3 regions of the Siphonobacter sp. SORGH_AS_0500 genome follow, and region 1 is predicted to be linked to each of the others. Evidence: riboswitches for the same ligand, from Rfam matches in the RefSeq annotation. Region 1 holds a riboswitch; each other region holds the start of a gene.
The links. A riboswitch is a leader RNA that binds a small molecule or an ion and turns the genes downstream of it on or off. The one in region 1 is predicted to bind S-adenosylmethionine.
Positions count from the first base shown of each region.

Region 2: another riboswitch for S-adenosylmethionine. It lies ahead of QE357_RS19325 (O-acetylhomoserine aminocarboxypropyltransferase/cysteine synthase); the one in region 1 lies ahead of metK (methionine adenosyltransferase).
Region 3: another riboswitch for S-adenosylmethionine. It lies ahead of QE357_RS22120 (cysteine desulfurase family protein); the one in region 1 lies ahead of metK (methionine adenosyltransferase).

Region 1 is NZ_JAVIYT010000001.1:2,186,712-2,191,208, forward strand. Features, by position in the region: gene QE357_RS09180 (hypothetical protein) at 1-734, opposite strand, end outside; gene metK (methionine adenosyltransferase) at 955-2,211, opposite strand; SAM-I-IV-variant riboswitch at 2,301-2,404, opposite strand; gene QE357_RS09190 (lycopene cyclase family protein) at 2,446-3,804, opposite strand; gene lipA (lipoyl synthase) at 3,938-4,497, opposite strand, start outside.
Region 2 is NZ_JAVIYT010000001.1:4,588,134-4,592,630, reverse strand. Features, by position in the region: gene metX (homoserine O-acetyltransferase) at 1-562, opposite strand, end outside; gene QE357_RS19325 (O-acetylhomoserine aminocarboxypropyltransferase/cysteine synthase) at 651-1,955, opposite strand; SAM riboswitch class I at 2,158-2,275, opposite strand; gene QE357_RS19320 (NeuD/PglB/VioB family sugar acetyltransferase) at 2,496-3,128, shown strand; gene QE357_RS19315 (tyrosine-protein phosphatase) at 3,841-4,497, shown strand, end outside.
Region 3 is NZ_JAVIYT010000006.1:122,846-127,342, reverse strand. Features, by position in the region: gene QE357_RS22140 (ATP-binding protein) at 1-436, shown strand, start outside; gene QE357_RS22135 (VOC family protein) at 498-881, opposite strand; gene QE357_RS22130 (hypothetical protein) at 1,017-1,163, opposite strand; gene QE357_RS22125 (SGNH/GDSL hydrolase family protein) at 1,170-2,282, opposite strand; SAM riboswitch class I at 2,519-2,620, shown strand; gene QE357_RS22120 (cysteine desulfurase family protein) at 2,808-3,953, shown strand; gene QE357_RS22115 (NAD(P)H-dependent oxidoreductase) at 4,352-4,497, opposite strand, start outside.

The sequences.
Region 1 (4,497 bases):
CCGGTGTTTTTGTTTACCTGGTCGTAGGCGTAAATCTGTATTTCGTACATGCCTTTATCTTTAACGGAAAGCATTCCTTCAAAAATATTATCCTGCGAAGCAAAGCTCAACGGAATTTCTCCAAACTTCATGCCATCTTTTTTGACGAGAGCTTTTACTTCGATGTTATCAGATTTCCAGAACCCGTTTTTATTAATCACACAACCGCACATCATAACCAGATTAATCCGAATTTTTACCTGATTATCCTTTAGTGTGGTTTGGGTAATCACCTGATGAGATTGAGGTTCTAAAATGTCCACCATTAATCCGGGAATTTGTAGAATAATCCCGTCGCCATCGATGGGTTTTCCCGGGATGAGCCAGAGCTGGGTAGAAGCTTTTACGGCTGAACTTTTACGATTAACGGGAGCGATGGCTTCGACGGTAACGAAGGTAGGAGCATCCAGTTTTAAGTCTGCTTCAAATCGGGCTGTCTGTTCGTCGGTAAGGCGATTGTGGCGTTTGTAGGGCTGGTTCATAAGTAAATCCGTGTTGCCAGAATTTCCGCTGGTCAGACCTTTCGCCAGAATTTCACCCGTCAACTCATTACGAATAATGACATAAGCCCCACCAATGCCGGTGCCAATAAATTTGGCATCTTTGGCCTGGGCCCGAACGATAACTTTGGTGGTTTGTGCAAAAGTAAAAGTGGAAGTTAGGAGTACTAAAGTAGTGGTTAGGATTTTCAGCATATCAGATTTGACCAAGAGAAGAAAGAATAGGAATCTAAGATAGGTAAAAAACCTAGAGACGCGATTCATCGCTTCTGGGTAAGAGGCAGTTTTGGGTTACCCCTACGTTACTTTCATTTCCCGGCCAGACGCGATGAAGTCGCGTCTCTACAGGGTAGAAAACCAAAGGCCCGGATTGTTTATACAATCCGGGCCTTTTAAAGAGATATAATTCAAGGAATTACAGACCAAATTTGGCTTTTACCTGATCCACGTAATCCAGTTTTTCCCAGGTAAATAATTCTACTTCCTGCTCGATTACTTTTCCGTCGGGAGATTTGAATGTTTTTGTTACCACTTTCGATTCGCGACCCATGTGACCATAGGCAGCCGTTTCGGAATAAATTGGGTTACGAAGTTTCAGACGCTGCTCAATGAAGTAAGGACGCATGTCGAAGATCTCGCCTACTTTCAAGGCAATTTCTCCGTCCGTTAATCCCACCTTCGAAGTTCCATACGTGTTGATATACAGACCGCAAGGCTCTGCTACGCCAATGGCGTAAGAAACCTGAACCAATACTTCATCCGCCAGCCCAGCAGCAACCAGGTTTTTCGCAATGTGCCGCGTAGCATAAGCTGCCGAACGGTCTACTTTCGAAGGATCTTTACCCGAGAACGCACCCCCACCGTGGGCACCTTTTCCGCCGTATGTATCAACAATGATCTTACGACCCGTCAGACCCGTATCGCCGTGAGGACCACCAATCACGAATTTACCCGTAGGGTTGATGTGATAGGTAATTTCTCCTTCGAATAACTGGCTTAACTCAGGTTTCAGAGCAGCTTTCACGCGGGGAATAACGATGTTAATGATGTCTTCGCGGATTTTAGTGAGCATCGTTTCGTCATCACCGAAATCATCATGTTGCGTCGAAACAACGATGGTATCAATTCGCTGAGGCGTGTTGTCATCACTATATTCAATCGTTACCTGAGACTTCGCATCGGGGCGTAAGTAAGGCATCAGCGACAGCTCATTATTACGAATGTCGCTCATTTCCTTCAGGATTTTGTGAGCTAAATCCAGAGCTAAAGGCATGTAGTTGTCCGTTTCGCGGGTAGCGTAACCGAACATCATACCCTGGTCACCCGCACCCTGTTCTTCAGGATTTGAGCGATCCACGCCCTGGTTAATATCCGCTGACTGGTCGTGAATAGCAGAAAGAACACCGCAGGAATTGGCTTCAAACATGTATTCAGACTTCGTATATCCAATTTTACGGATTACTTCACGAGCAATGCTCTGAACGTCGAGATAGGTAGTTGATTTAACTTCACCGGCCAAAACAACCTGTCCGGTAGTTACCAGGGTTTCGCAGGCAACTTTAGATTGAGGGTCGAAGGCTAAGAAATGATCAATGAGGGCATCTGAAATTTGATCGGCTACTTTATCAGGATGTCCTTCAGATACAGACTCAGAAGTGAATAGATAAGGCATGTGCTGTTAATTAATTGATTGGGAGTACGAATCGATAAATATGTAATGTTTCGTAAACCTTGGCCAAAGGAAGGAATTGAACGTTTTGAATTTTTCTAAAAAGCTGATTTTCAAGAAAAAAGCCCGTATCGTTAAACCACCGTAGCGTTCTAAACTCGGTTGGTGCCCTAACTGGAGCCTCTGGATACTTTTGCAAAATTGTACATTCCGTGGAAATTCACCAAACAAGATGGCTTAACCTTGTCGGAATTCCTGAATATTTCGTTTAAAAATGTCAATGGCGGCTTTTGTAAAGGGAAGGATGGGTACGGAAACAATGACTTTTAAGTCTTCTACCAGACTGCTTTCTTCATCCAGAAACCGGAAAATGCGGGGAGCCGGATTTTTTTGGAACAACCCCGTAAATATAGCAGCCGTAGATACCCGCTTTTTTAAAAAGACATTTAGAAAAACCTGATCGTAAAAGTAATTCAGAGCAGGGATTGCTTTGTGGGTTACGGGCGAAACGTCGAAAGATCGTTCCAGGTTATGAACCAATTGTTGTAAACGCTTTTGCGTGCGGGTAAAGGTATAACCCGTGCTGGCCCGCGTATAACCGCCCGCAGTACCCACGCGAATCACGCGTGGAGCTGCCTGTTCCTGAGCAGGCTCGTCGCTCATGGGAATAATCCCAAATTCTTCTTCCAGAATTTCATAGTGCTGAATGGAAGTGAATTCCTGAATGTAACTTTTTAAACCTTTATCGTACTCTTTTTTTGAAAGCAGGGCTGGGGTAAAGAGCGTGAATTCAATGAGAGCTTCCGTTTCAGAAAAAGGCATTACGTAGATGAATCGACATTCGTTCTGCTGGTCGATTCGGAAATCCATCATAATCGGTACCTGCGGGTCAAAGGCAGGTTGATTGGTGCGAATGACCCAGCCTTTGAAGTGCTGTAACAGGTTTTGGTAGACAAAGCCACTCGCTGGCAAGGGTTTCATGGCTTGCAAAACGTGCGTACTATCGAAACACCAGCTTGCCCGGTATTCGCCTGCTTCGGTTTGAACAATGGCTTCCTGGTTATCAGACAGAATAGACTGAATGGGGCTGTATAAGAATTCAATGGCAGGGTTTGTCGCCAGTTCGTGATGAATAAACTGGTAGAAATCAATTCCGCGAAGTAACTTATACTGATGCTTGCCTAAGGTCAACTTTCGGGAAAATCCATTAGATCCATGAAACCAGATGGAATTCCATTTTCGGTAGAGGATGGACTCGAATGCACTTTCTCCTTCCTGCCAAAAGGCCCAGGTGCGGTCATTCCGGGTTTTCTTTTCACGATCAATAATCAAAATTTTCTTATCGCGTAAAGCACTACGATTGAGGTAATAGGCCAGACTTAGTCCAGCCATACCTCCTCCTGTTATGATGATGTCGTACTTCAAGCAATCGGGAATCTCGTGAATGAAAATAGAACCTGGAAAATTCGATTTTGTTTGAATGCAGAGAGGCGACTTTATCGCGTCTGGGTAGAGGCAATTTTTGTTACTCCCGCTATGGCTGGTGTCTTCACCCGCCATTAATAAAGCATAATGGTTGGTGAGGACACCAACCATAGCGGAGGGCAAGAGGCAGTTTCTTAGCTCTGCCTGATTTCCATCTCCCGACTAGACGCGATGAAGTCGGCTCTCTACAAAAAAGGCCTCGCTACTCCTAGGTAACGAGGCCTTTGACTCAAATCAATATAAATTATACGTTTACGTGACGTTCGGCATGGTAGCTGGAGCGTACCAGCGGGCCCGATTCAACGTATTTAATCCCTCTTTTTTCGCCCTCTTCCTTATACATCGCGAAGGTGTCGGGGTGAATCCATTCAATAACTTCGTGGTGCATTTTTGTAGGCTGAAGGTATTGGCCCAGCGTCAGAACGTCCAGTCCATGAGCGACCAGATCATCCATAGCTTTGAATACTTCGTCCTGCGTTTCGCCCAAACCTAGCATAATGCCCGTTTTGGTACGTTTGCCAAAGTCTTTCGTCCGTTTGATTTGCTCCAGACTCCGCGAATATTTCGCCTGAGGACGTACGGGGCGATACAGACGTTCTACCGTCTCCATATTATGGGAGACCACTTCCTGTCCGGCAGCAATCATACGCTCCAGAGCAGCCCAGTTTCCTTTCGTATCAGGAATCAGCGTTTCAATCGTTGTGCTGGGGCTTAATTCTTTCGTCAGGCGAACCGTCTGATACCAGATTTCAGCTCCCCGGTCTTTCAATTCATCCCGGTTTACAGAAGTCAGAACGGCATGCT
Region 2 (4,497 bases), 2.4 Mb from region 1:
CCTGCCAGGTCTGATCGGCCTCAATAGCCATCCGTTGGGATTCATTGAAGGCAATACCCCAGGGTGACATCCGGGCGTTAGTAGCAATAAGAATCAGTTGCTTGAAAAGCTCGGGTTTCTGAATGGCCCATTCCAGAGCCTGCTGTCCGCCAAGCGATCCACCTACGAGCATGCAAAGCTGCTGAATCTGCAAATGCTCCCGTAGTAAATCCAGACTTTTAACAACATCACGAATGGTTACGAGCGGAAAATCCTGATAATAAGGTTCCTGCGTAAGCGGATTAACTGATAAGGCCGAGGTAGAACCATAAGCCGAACTCAGCACATTCGCACAAATAATGAAATACTGTCGGGTATCTAATAGCTTTCCTTCGCCCACTAATCCGCTCCACCACTCAGTAACGTCTGAATTTCCCGTGAGGGCATGACAAATCCAGACGGCATTATCGGCCCGGTCATTAAGCTTTCCAAAGGTATGATAAGCTACCTGAATTTCGGGTAGGGTCTGTCCGCATTCTAAGTCAAAAGGATGCGGGTAATGAAATAGTTGTAACTCAGACAAAGCGTAAGCAATCAGTTAAGGACTTTCAAGTAAGTCAGTATGCAAATCGAGTGAAATAAGGTCGGAGCCAAAGCCCCGACCCTGGAGGCTAGGAACCTGAAACGGCCTGAATGGCCTGCTCTAGGTCCGCCTTAATGTCTTCAATGTGTTCAAAACCCAGCGAAATTCGGAGTAATCCCGGTTCTACGCCCGCCGTAGCTTGCTCGGCGGCTGAAAGCTGGGAGTGCGTCGTGCTGGCGGGGTGGATGATGAGCGTTTTCGCATCGCCCACATTAGCCAGGTGACTAATCAGTTTTAAGGAATTAACTAACTGATCTGCCGCTTCTTTTCCCGCTTTAAGCTTGAAGGTCAACACGCCGCCAAAGCCACGGGTTAAGTACTTCTGAGCCAGGGCGTGGTAGGGACTACTCGCCAAACCGGGGTAATTCACATATTCTACTGCCGGATGGTTTTCCAGCCAGGTCGCCAGAGCCAGAGCATTTTCGTTCGTCCGCTCTACGCGAAGCGAAAGCGTTTCGAGTCCCTGCAATAGTAAGAAGCTGTTGAAAGGAGCTTGAGAAGGTCCCCAATCCCGAAGTCCTTCTACCCGGGCCCGAATGATGAACTGAATATTACCGAAAGGACCATTAAAGCCGAATACATCATTTAATACCAGACCGTGGTAACTTGGTGAGGGTTCGGTAAACTGAGGGTACTTTCCATTGCCCCAGTTATAGGTGCCGCCGTCGATAATAACCCCTCCCATAGAAGTACCGTGACCGCCGATCCACTTCGTAGCCGAGCTAACAACCACGTGGGCTCCGTGCTTAAGAGGCTGAGCAATGGCCCCGCCTGCTCCGAATGTATTATCTACGATAATGGGCAGATCATACTTCTTAGCCAGGGCTGCGAAGGCTTCAAAATCGGGAATGTTAAATCCAGGGTTACCAATAGTTTCCAGATACAGGAACTTGGTGCGATCGTCAATGAGCCGTTCGAATGATTCGACTTTATCGCCTTCAGCAAAACGGGCTTCAACGCCAATATTTTTAAAGGAATTCTTAAACTGGTTATAGCTGCCGCCGTATAAATAGGAAGTCGTTACAAAGTTATCGCCAACGGTAGTAATGTTATTGATGGCAATAAACTGAGCCGCATGCCCCGAAGCCACCGAAAGGGCTGCCACGCCGCCTTCCAATGCCGCTATGCGTTTTTCAAACACATCGTGGGTGGGGTTCATAATGCGTGAATAAATGTTCCCAAATTCCTGAAGGGCAAAAAGCCGGGCTCCGTGAGCGGAATCATCGAACTGATAAGCCGTGGTTTGATAAATAGGAACGGCCCGGGCCTTAGTGGTTGGGTCAATCTCTTGGCCAGCGTGTAACTGGAGCGTTTCAAAACGTAATTCAGACATGTTGTTGCAGAATTAATGCGTGAATAAAAGATAGAGTTTAGAGTAAGTGTTTGAAACGAATCGTTTCTGCATGCAATCCACAACAAGAAGAAGTGCCCCCTGCGTAGGCGGATGAACTAAGAGTCAGGAAATCTGAGATGGAAAAAGAGGGCAGAATAGCAGCCCCCAATAAAAGGGTCGTCCGGTGCATGAAAGTTCGCTTTACTTATCTCTCCCCGGAGACCTTCCCCAGGGCAGGAATTAGCACCTTGTTTTCACCTCGTTGAAAATAGGTTGCCAGCGGTTCACAGAGCCCGTCTCTCCCCGCTTCTCGATAAGTCAGCATCTGGAACGGGCTGACTTTTCAAAGGCAAACTTAAAAAGGAATAGGCAAATGTGGAAAGAGCCGGATCGTTTTTTGTTCATTGGGGGTTATAATTACTTTGATTCACGCAAAATCAGTAACGAAAAGGCAGGGGATAATTATCAGGAGTGAACTTTCCCATGCTGATCTGCTACTTTTGTAAAAAACGTCAGTTGATGTACTGACACGCATACGTTATGGAAAACCCCGTCCTTATTTTTGGAGCCAAAGCTTTGGGTAAAACGGCTCTTGATATTTTTAATCGCAACGGCGTCATTGTGTACGGGTTTCTAGAAGACGAAACGAGCCTGCACGGAACCGAAATTGGTGAGGTATCAGTCTTTTCAGCGACTGACGATGAAGGATTTACTGAACTCATTGGAAATAAATGTGAAGCTTTTATAGCAGTAGAAGATCGGACCGAACGCAAAACACTGGTTGAGTACCTGCACGAAACTCGCCAGACGCAGCCTGTTAATGCTGTACATCCCTCGGCCATTATCTCGGAAGATGCTCACATCGGCCACGGAAATCTGATTGCGGCTGGCGTTATTGTTCAGACGTTTTCCAAAGTGAGTAACCACTGTATTCTCCACGCCGGAGTTATCATTGATACCGAAACTGTCCTGGAAGACTTTGTTCAGGTAGGAGCGGGGAGTGTAATCGGAATGGGAGCTAAAGTGGGAGAAAACACTTTCATTGGTTCTGGCGTAACGATTGTAGGCGGCGTCGAAATTGGGAAAAATGCCCGAATCGGAGCGGGGTCTGTCGTCATTGAAAACGTCGCGGCGGGTGCTACGGTCTTCGGTAATCCGGCTAAAAAGGTATAAAGTACGATCTCGATTTTATCAAAAGGGGTCCGGTTTAACGCATGTAACCGGGCCCCTTTTTGTTGCTACATGTATTAATAGACAGCTTCACTATTCTAGGTATAGTGCAAAACTGGGTTTATAGATTCTTCGTTCTACCACCTCTATGAGCTTAACATAAGTTATAAGAGTTATAGAAATTAAAAGAAGCGAATAAAGAAGTCTTGAAATATAAAAAATATAATTGAACTATTTTGCTAATATTTGGTAATGTTTATGAAAATATGGGTGCTTTAAGCTAATTAATGAATTGTTAATGAGTGTTTTTACTCTTAAAATTAGTGTAGTTAACATTTCGTATGGTATAATTTTTTGAAGACTTATTTAGCTTTGCTACTATAAAAAAAATGAATTATAAGAATGTAATTTTTTTCGATGAAACGTTTGAAATGACATCCATCTAGTAGATTTTCTCGTATTTATCTTTTGGAATTTCGTTCAGCAATTCTAAACAAAGTTGAATTATCCTTGTATATATTCTTTATAGACTCTAATTTAGGTAGAATTGGTTTCGAAAAGATTATTAGTTCTGTTCTAATAGAATTGATAAGTGTTTGAAACCTATCAGCGTGATAGTCAAAACTGATCTTGCTTTTTGTTGAACAGGTAGCTCAGTTTAGGGTAACAGGTCGATTTTACCGAGACTATTCCACCTTAATACACCGCTACAATTATGAATACGGAATTTGATGAAGTAGTTTCGCTATCTGAAAAAAACGAAGTTCGTTTGCGTGCGGGTGCTCAGATAGAAGCTAAAATGGCTCCTGAGACTCCTAATACAAGTGTGCCCCCCGTCCCCACTACTGAAAAGTCAATGAGTTCTACGAGTATATGGCAGCGTTTGAAAAACCGCTTTTTTACAGGGCAACAGCCCGATCTGGAAGAGCCCATTAAAGACTGCTTTTGGAAAGTTGATATACATTCACACCTTCTGCCAGGAGTAGATGACGGAGTTTCATCCTGGGAGGAAACCCTGGCCTGTTTAAAACAACTTTCCGAATGGGGTATAACTAAAGTAGTAACTACGCCCCACGTCAGCCGAGATTGGTTTCCTAACAAATACCATCATTTACTTGAGGGTCAGGAGCAATTGCAGTCCCTGGTACGGGAGCATAACCTCCCCCTAACGATTGAAGTAGCCGCCGAATACCTTCTTGATGATTTTTTCCTTGATTTATTAAAAAGCCGGGAAGTGTTAACCTTTGGCCCAGAAAAGTATATATTAGTAGAAACGGCCTGGTCTTCGGCTCCGCTGCATCTCTCAGATTTAATTTTTCGCATTCAGTCGGCGGGATACACGCCCATCCTGGCCCATCCGGAGCGGTATAAA
Region 3 (4,497 bases), on a different contig from region 1:
TACCATTCAGGAAGCCTCTGCCCAGATACACGTTTCGAGTCTTCCAACCGTTATGGGGGATGCTTCCCAACTGCATCAGCTTTTTCAGAACCTGTTATCTAACGGCATAAAATTCCGTAAGGACGACGTTTATCCGCAGATCCATGTTCATTCAAAGGTAATTGACCATACCGAGCTACCGACTCTTATTAAACCGACCAAACATACCTCTCATTATTACTGCATCGACGTTACCGATAACGGAATAGGTTTCGATGAGAAATACTTGAAGCGAATTTTCCAGGTTTTCCAACGTTTACACGGCAAGACTGAGTTCGCGGGTACTGGAGTGGGCTTAGCCATTTGCGAAAAAGTAGCCGCCAACCACGGCGGTGCTATTACTGCCAAAAGTCAATTAGAGCAGGGTTCTACGTTTCGCGTGTTCTTACCCAAGTAATAAGTTTTCAATAAAAAACCCGGTTCAGCGTAAGACCTGAACCGGGTTTTTTATTGAAAATCTATTCAACTGCATGATGAGTGACAACATCAATTCCAATTCCATTGGGATCCGTAAAGGCAAAGTGACGGTCACCCCAGGGTTCGTCTCGCAACTCAATAACAATCGGGATCTTCAGATCTTTGATTTTCTCGTATGCTTCGTCTACGTTAGGCACTTCCAGTGTTAGGAAAACACCTTTACCGTCAAATTCAGGATGAAATAAAGGATGTTGCGAAGGATGCTCCGGTAGCATAAAGCTGATTTCGGCTTTGCGGTCAGGCGTATGCATAAGCACGAAAAAATCGTTTTCGAACGTAATCCCAAACTGAAAAACTTCCTGATAAAAACGTTTCGTCTCGGCTAAGCGGGAAGTAATAATTCCGGCGTTCATTTTGATAGACATATCCATTTGCGTTTTAGTGAGAATGGATCCAAAGGTCTACCCCATCCATGACAGCCTTATGTCAGCAGGAATGACTTCCTTGTGAATTTATTTGAATACTTCTCTCGCGTTTCGCTTATGGAACGGTTATTTCCATTACGGCACTATTTCACCCACCAGTAATAACTTCCCTGCATAACAGGCATTTTCCTGAAAGCGTGACGGATCATTCATAACCTGGTTTCGGGTCTTAAGAATGGCGGCTTTATCCACTTTTTCGTCCGAAACTTTAAATCGAATCACATGCGTCTAATTCGGCGATGTAGGGACAACGAAGAAATTCGAGCGATAATCTGTACAATAAGCATCGAACCGGGAAATGGTTTGTTTGAAGTCCTGATCCACTTCCATACTATACTGACCCGTTCCCGGACCCATCACATCATACAACCCGCAAGCCAGACCTTTCATTTTTACTTCCAGATAATCACCCGGCGTGCTGGATTTTATTAAGCTCGAAAACCGCTGCTGCAAAGCCAAAGCCACGGAATCCGTATCGGGAGTAATTGTCGTCCAGTTCCCCTGTTTTTTCAATTCGTCCACTGCGATCATACGGGCCGCTTCCCAGTTATCATTCACGTAAGGTTTAGCTAAAGCCCGCTTTTGTGGCGTTACTTTCAGGTCCGCCATTTGCTTCAAAGCTTTTGCCAGGGCTTCCGTATATAACCGATGCCCTGTTTCGGGATAAGGATGCACGTTATCGGCTGAAAACACAATTTTGTCCGGTGCATCTTCGGGTTTGCCTTTGAAAATCAGCTTACCTTGCTGGGCCAAAGCTGCCACCTCCAGCCCCAGACAAACGCTGGGAATTCCATAATATTCCGCAATTTGTTCCATGGCTAAAGCCGAAGCTGGCAGTTTTCCCTGCTGGTAAGTTGGGGCCAGATCTGCCGTTAAGGTGTATACGAAACAGAGATCGGTATGAGGATTTTGCCGCCAGGTTTTTCGAACGATTCCTTCCATGGCTTTGTAAATCTGCTCTGGCTTTTTACCGTTATCGTTTACAGCAAATTCTACGAAAACCAAATCAGGATTCTGATCGAGCACCTGAGTTTGCACCCGAAAAACACCTAAATCCGAGCCCGTTCCTCCAACTCCCGCATTAATCTGCCGAAAGGGAACCTGCGGATAGGTTTTCTGTAACCAACTCAGTGACTGCTCCCGCCAGCCTTTTCCGGCTTCAGTAATGCTACCACCTAGGTATCCTACCATGATCGGCTTTCCAGCTTTTATTTTTTCAAAAAAGAAAGGTAACCCTTCCCTGGCACGAAGTAGCGTGGCATTTTCCAATGCACTTTTTTGGGAGAATACCAAGGTCGGAAAACAGAAGAAAAGCGTAATGATTCTCAGCAATGACTTCATAGGTAACTAGTTTTTTCGGTTGCCTAAACCTACGTAATGAATCATAGCAATGACTATTTTACTAATGGTAAGTTGATTTTAGAAAAATAATTTTTAGTAATCATCTATTTTACAGAGCAATAGCACAACAAGAAGTGTTAACAGTATTATTAATCTACCATTTCTATAGATTTTATTTGTTTTATTAAATTCCCCTACTTTACTTTGCATTGTCTTCAATTACCATTGGTAGTTGGGGCTTATACAGAAAGGAGGAGAGACAGGCTCGACGAATCCTTAGCAACTTTCCGACGCGGAATCAGTGCTAACCTGCCTAACATTTTTAGGAACTATAAACCCCATATGCCATGTCATTCCTCCCCAATCTAAGGAACCGATCGGCCTGCTCATTACTGATGAGTTAAGGCTTTCTCTCGTTTGTCACGAGACTCAGTTTCATTTCATTACCAAGCGTCGCTCAGGTTTATTTGATACCTGTGCTCCTTATGTGTCCATTCATTCACCCTTCATCAGCTCTTTTATACCATGAGTATTTATTTAGATAACTCCGCGACTACCGCTTTGTCTCCTGCTGTTCTGGAAGCCATCATACCCTATTTTACGCAACATTTTGGCAACGCCTCTTCGAATCACTGGGCGGGCCGGGAAGCGAAAAAAGTAATTCAATCGAGTCGTCGGCAAATTGCTGATTTACTGAACATTACTCCCGAAGAAATTATCTTTACTTCTGGCGGTACCGAAGCTGACAATTTTGCTTTAAAAAGTAGCATTCAGCACTTTAACATCCGCCACGTCCTTACTTCGAAGATTGAACATAAAGCCGTGCTTTTGCCGCTGAAACAGTTGGAACAGGCGGGGCTCATTCAAGTTCATTACGTCCAGTTAGACGAGCAGGGTCGGGTATCCATTCCTGATTTAACCCAGTGGCTGGAGAAGCATCCCAACGGACTCGTCAGCCTCATGCACGCCAATAACGAACTAGGTACGCTTTTGGATTTGGAAGAAGTGCATTCGTTAACTCAACACTACGGAGCTTATTTCCATACGGATACCGTTCAAAGCATCGGTAAAGTGCCCGTAAACCTGCATGCGGTTGATTTTGCGACGGCTTCGGCTCATAAATTTCGTGGTCCTAAAGGCGTAGGATTTTTGTTTGCCCGTCAGGGACACCGATTGCCCGCCTTTATCAGCGGCGGCGGACAGGAAGGGGGGCAACGCGGAGGAACCGAAAATATTCCCGGCATTGTGGGATTAACTAAGGCTCTGGAGCTGGCGATAACCCATCAAACGCAGAACATCGCCCATCTGAATTCATTGAAACAACAGTTCATCGACGAAATCCAACGGCAAATCCCCGGGGTTTTGTTTAATGGTCGATGTCAAAGCCTCGAGGAAAGTTTACCCGGATTAATTAACGTCGCCTTCCCTATTCTCGACGGCCCCTGCTCATTGGTAGAAGCCCTGGATGCTCGCGGCATTGCCGTCTCCGGTGGTAGTGCCTGTTCCAATCTCGCCGGAGGCTCACACGTACTACAGGAAATTCCCACCAGTTTTGGGAAAGAAAACGTTCGTTTCTCCTTCGGAGCGGATAATACGTTTGAAGAAATCAACGAAGTCTTGTCTATCCTTAGTGAATTGTATCAGACTGAGGAAGTTAGTCTGGCTTCGTAAAGCATTCCCAGTTTGAAAACATCTTCGAAGAAAAGCTGCCAACTCTTATGCTGGCAGCTTTTCTTTTTTAACAAATGCTCCAAACATCTGTCATTCAGAATGTCCCCGGATTTCATCCGGGGACACTTAAATGACTTCTAACTACTTTATCATCAGCGTCTGTCATCTAGAGCGAAGCAAAGGATCTTCCTTTTCTCCCGAGTATTTTGTCGTCAGTAAAACAGTCTGGTTATCATCGTGCTGAGGCACATTCTAAGCTATCGTTCTAAAGAATAAGCAAACCCCCCGCCCATTTCTTGGCGGGGGACAAAGAAACTAACTCAACTTCCTAAATTACAAACTTATATACTCAAGCAAGTTCTTGATCCATTCGAAAAAGCAGCGACGGAAACTACCCATCAATGGATAGTAATGCTTTTAATACCCTCTTCCAAAGCAACTTCTTTTCCGACAATGGCCTGCCCTTCTGCTCGAAAAACGCCCATCACTTCAATGCCAATTGACGTTAAAAAGAAACGCACGTACGTATCAATGAAATCATACG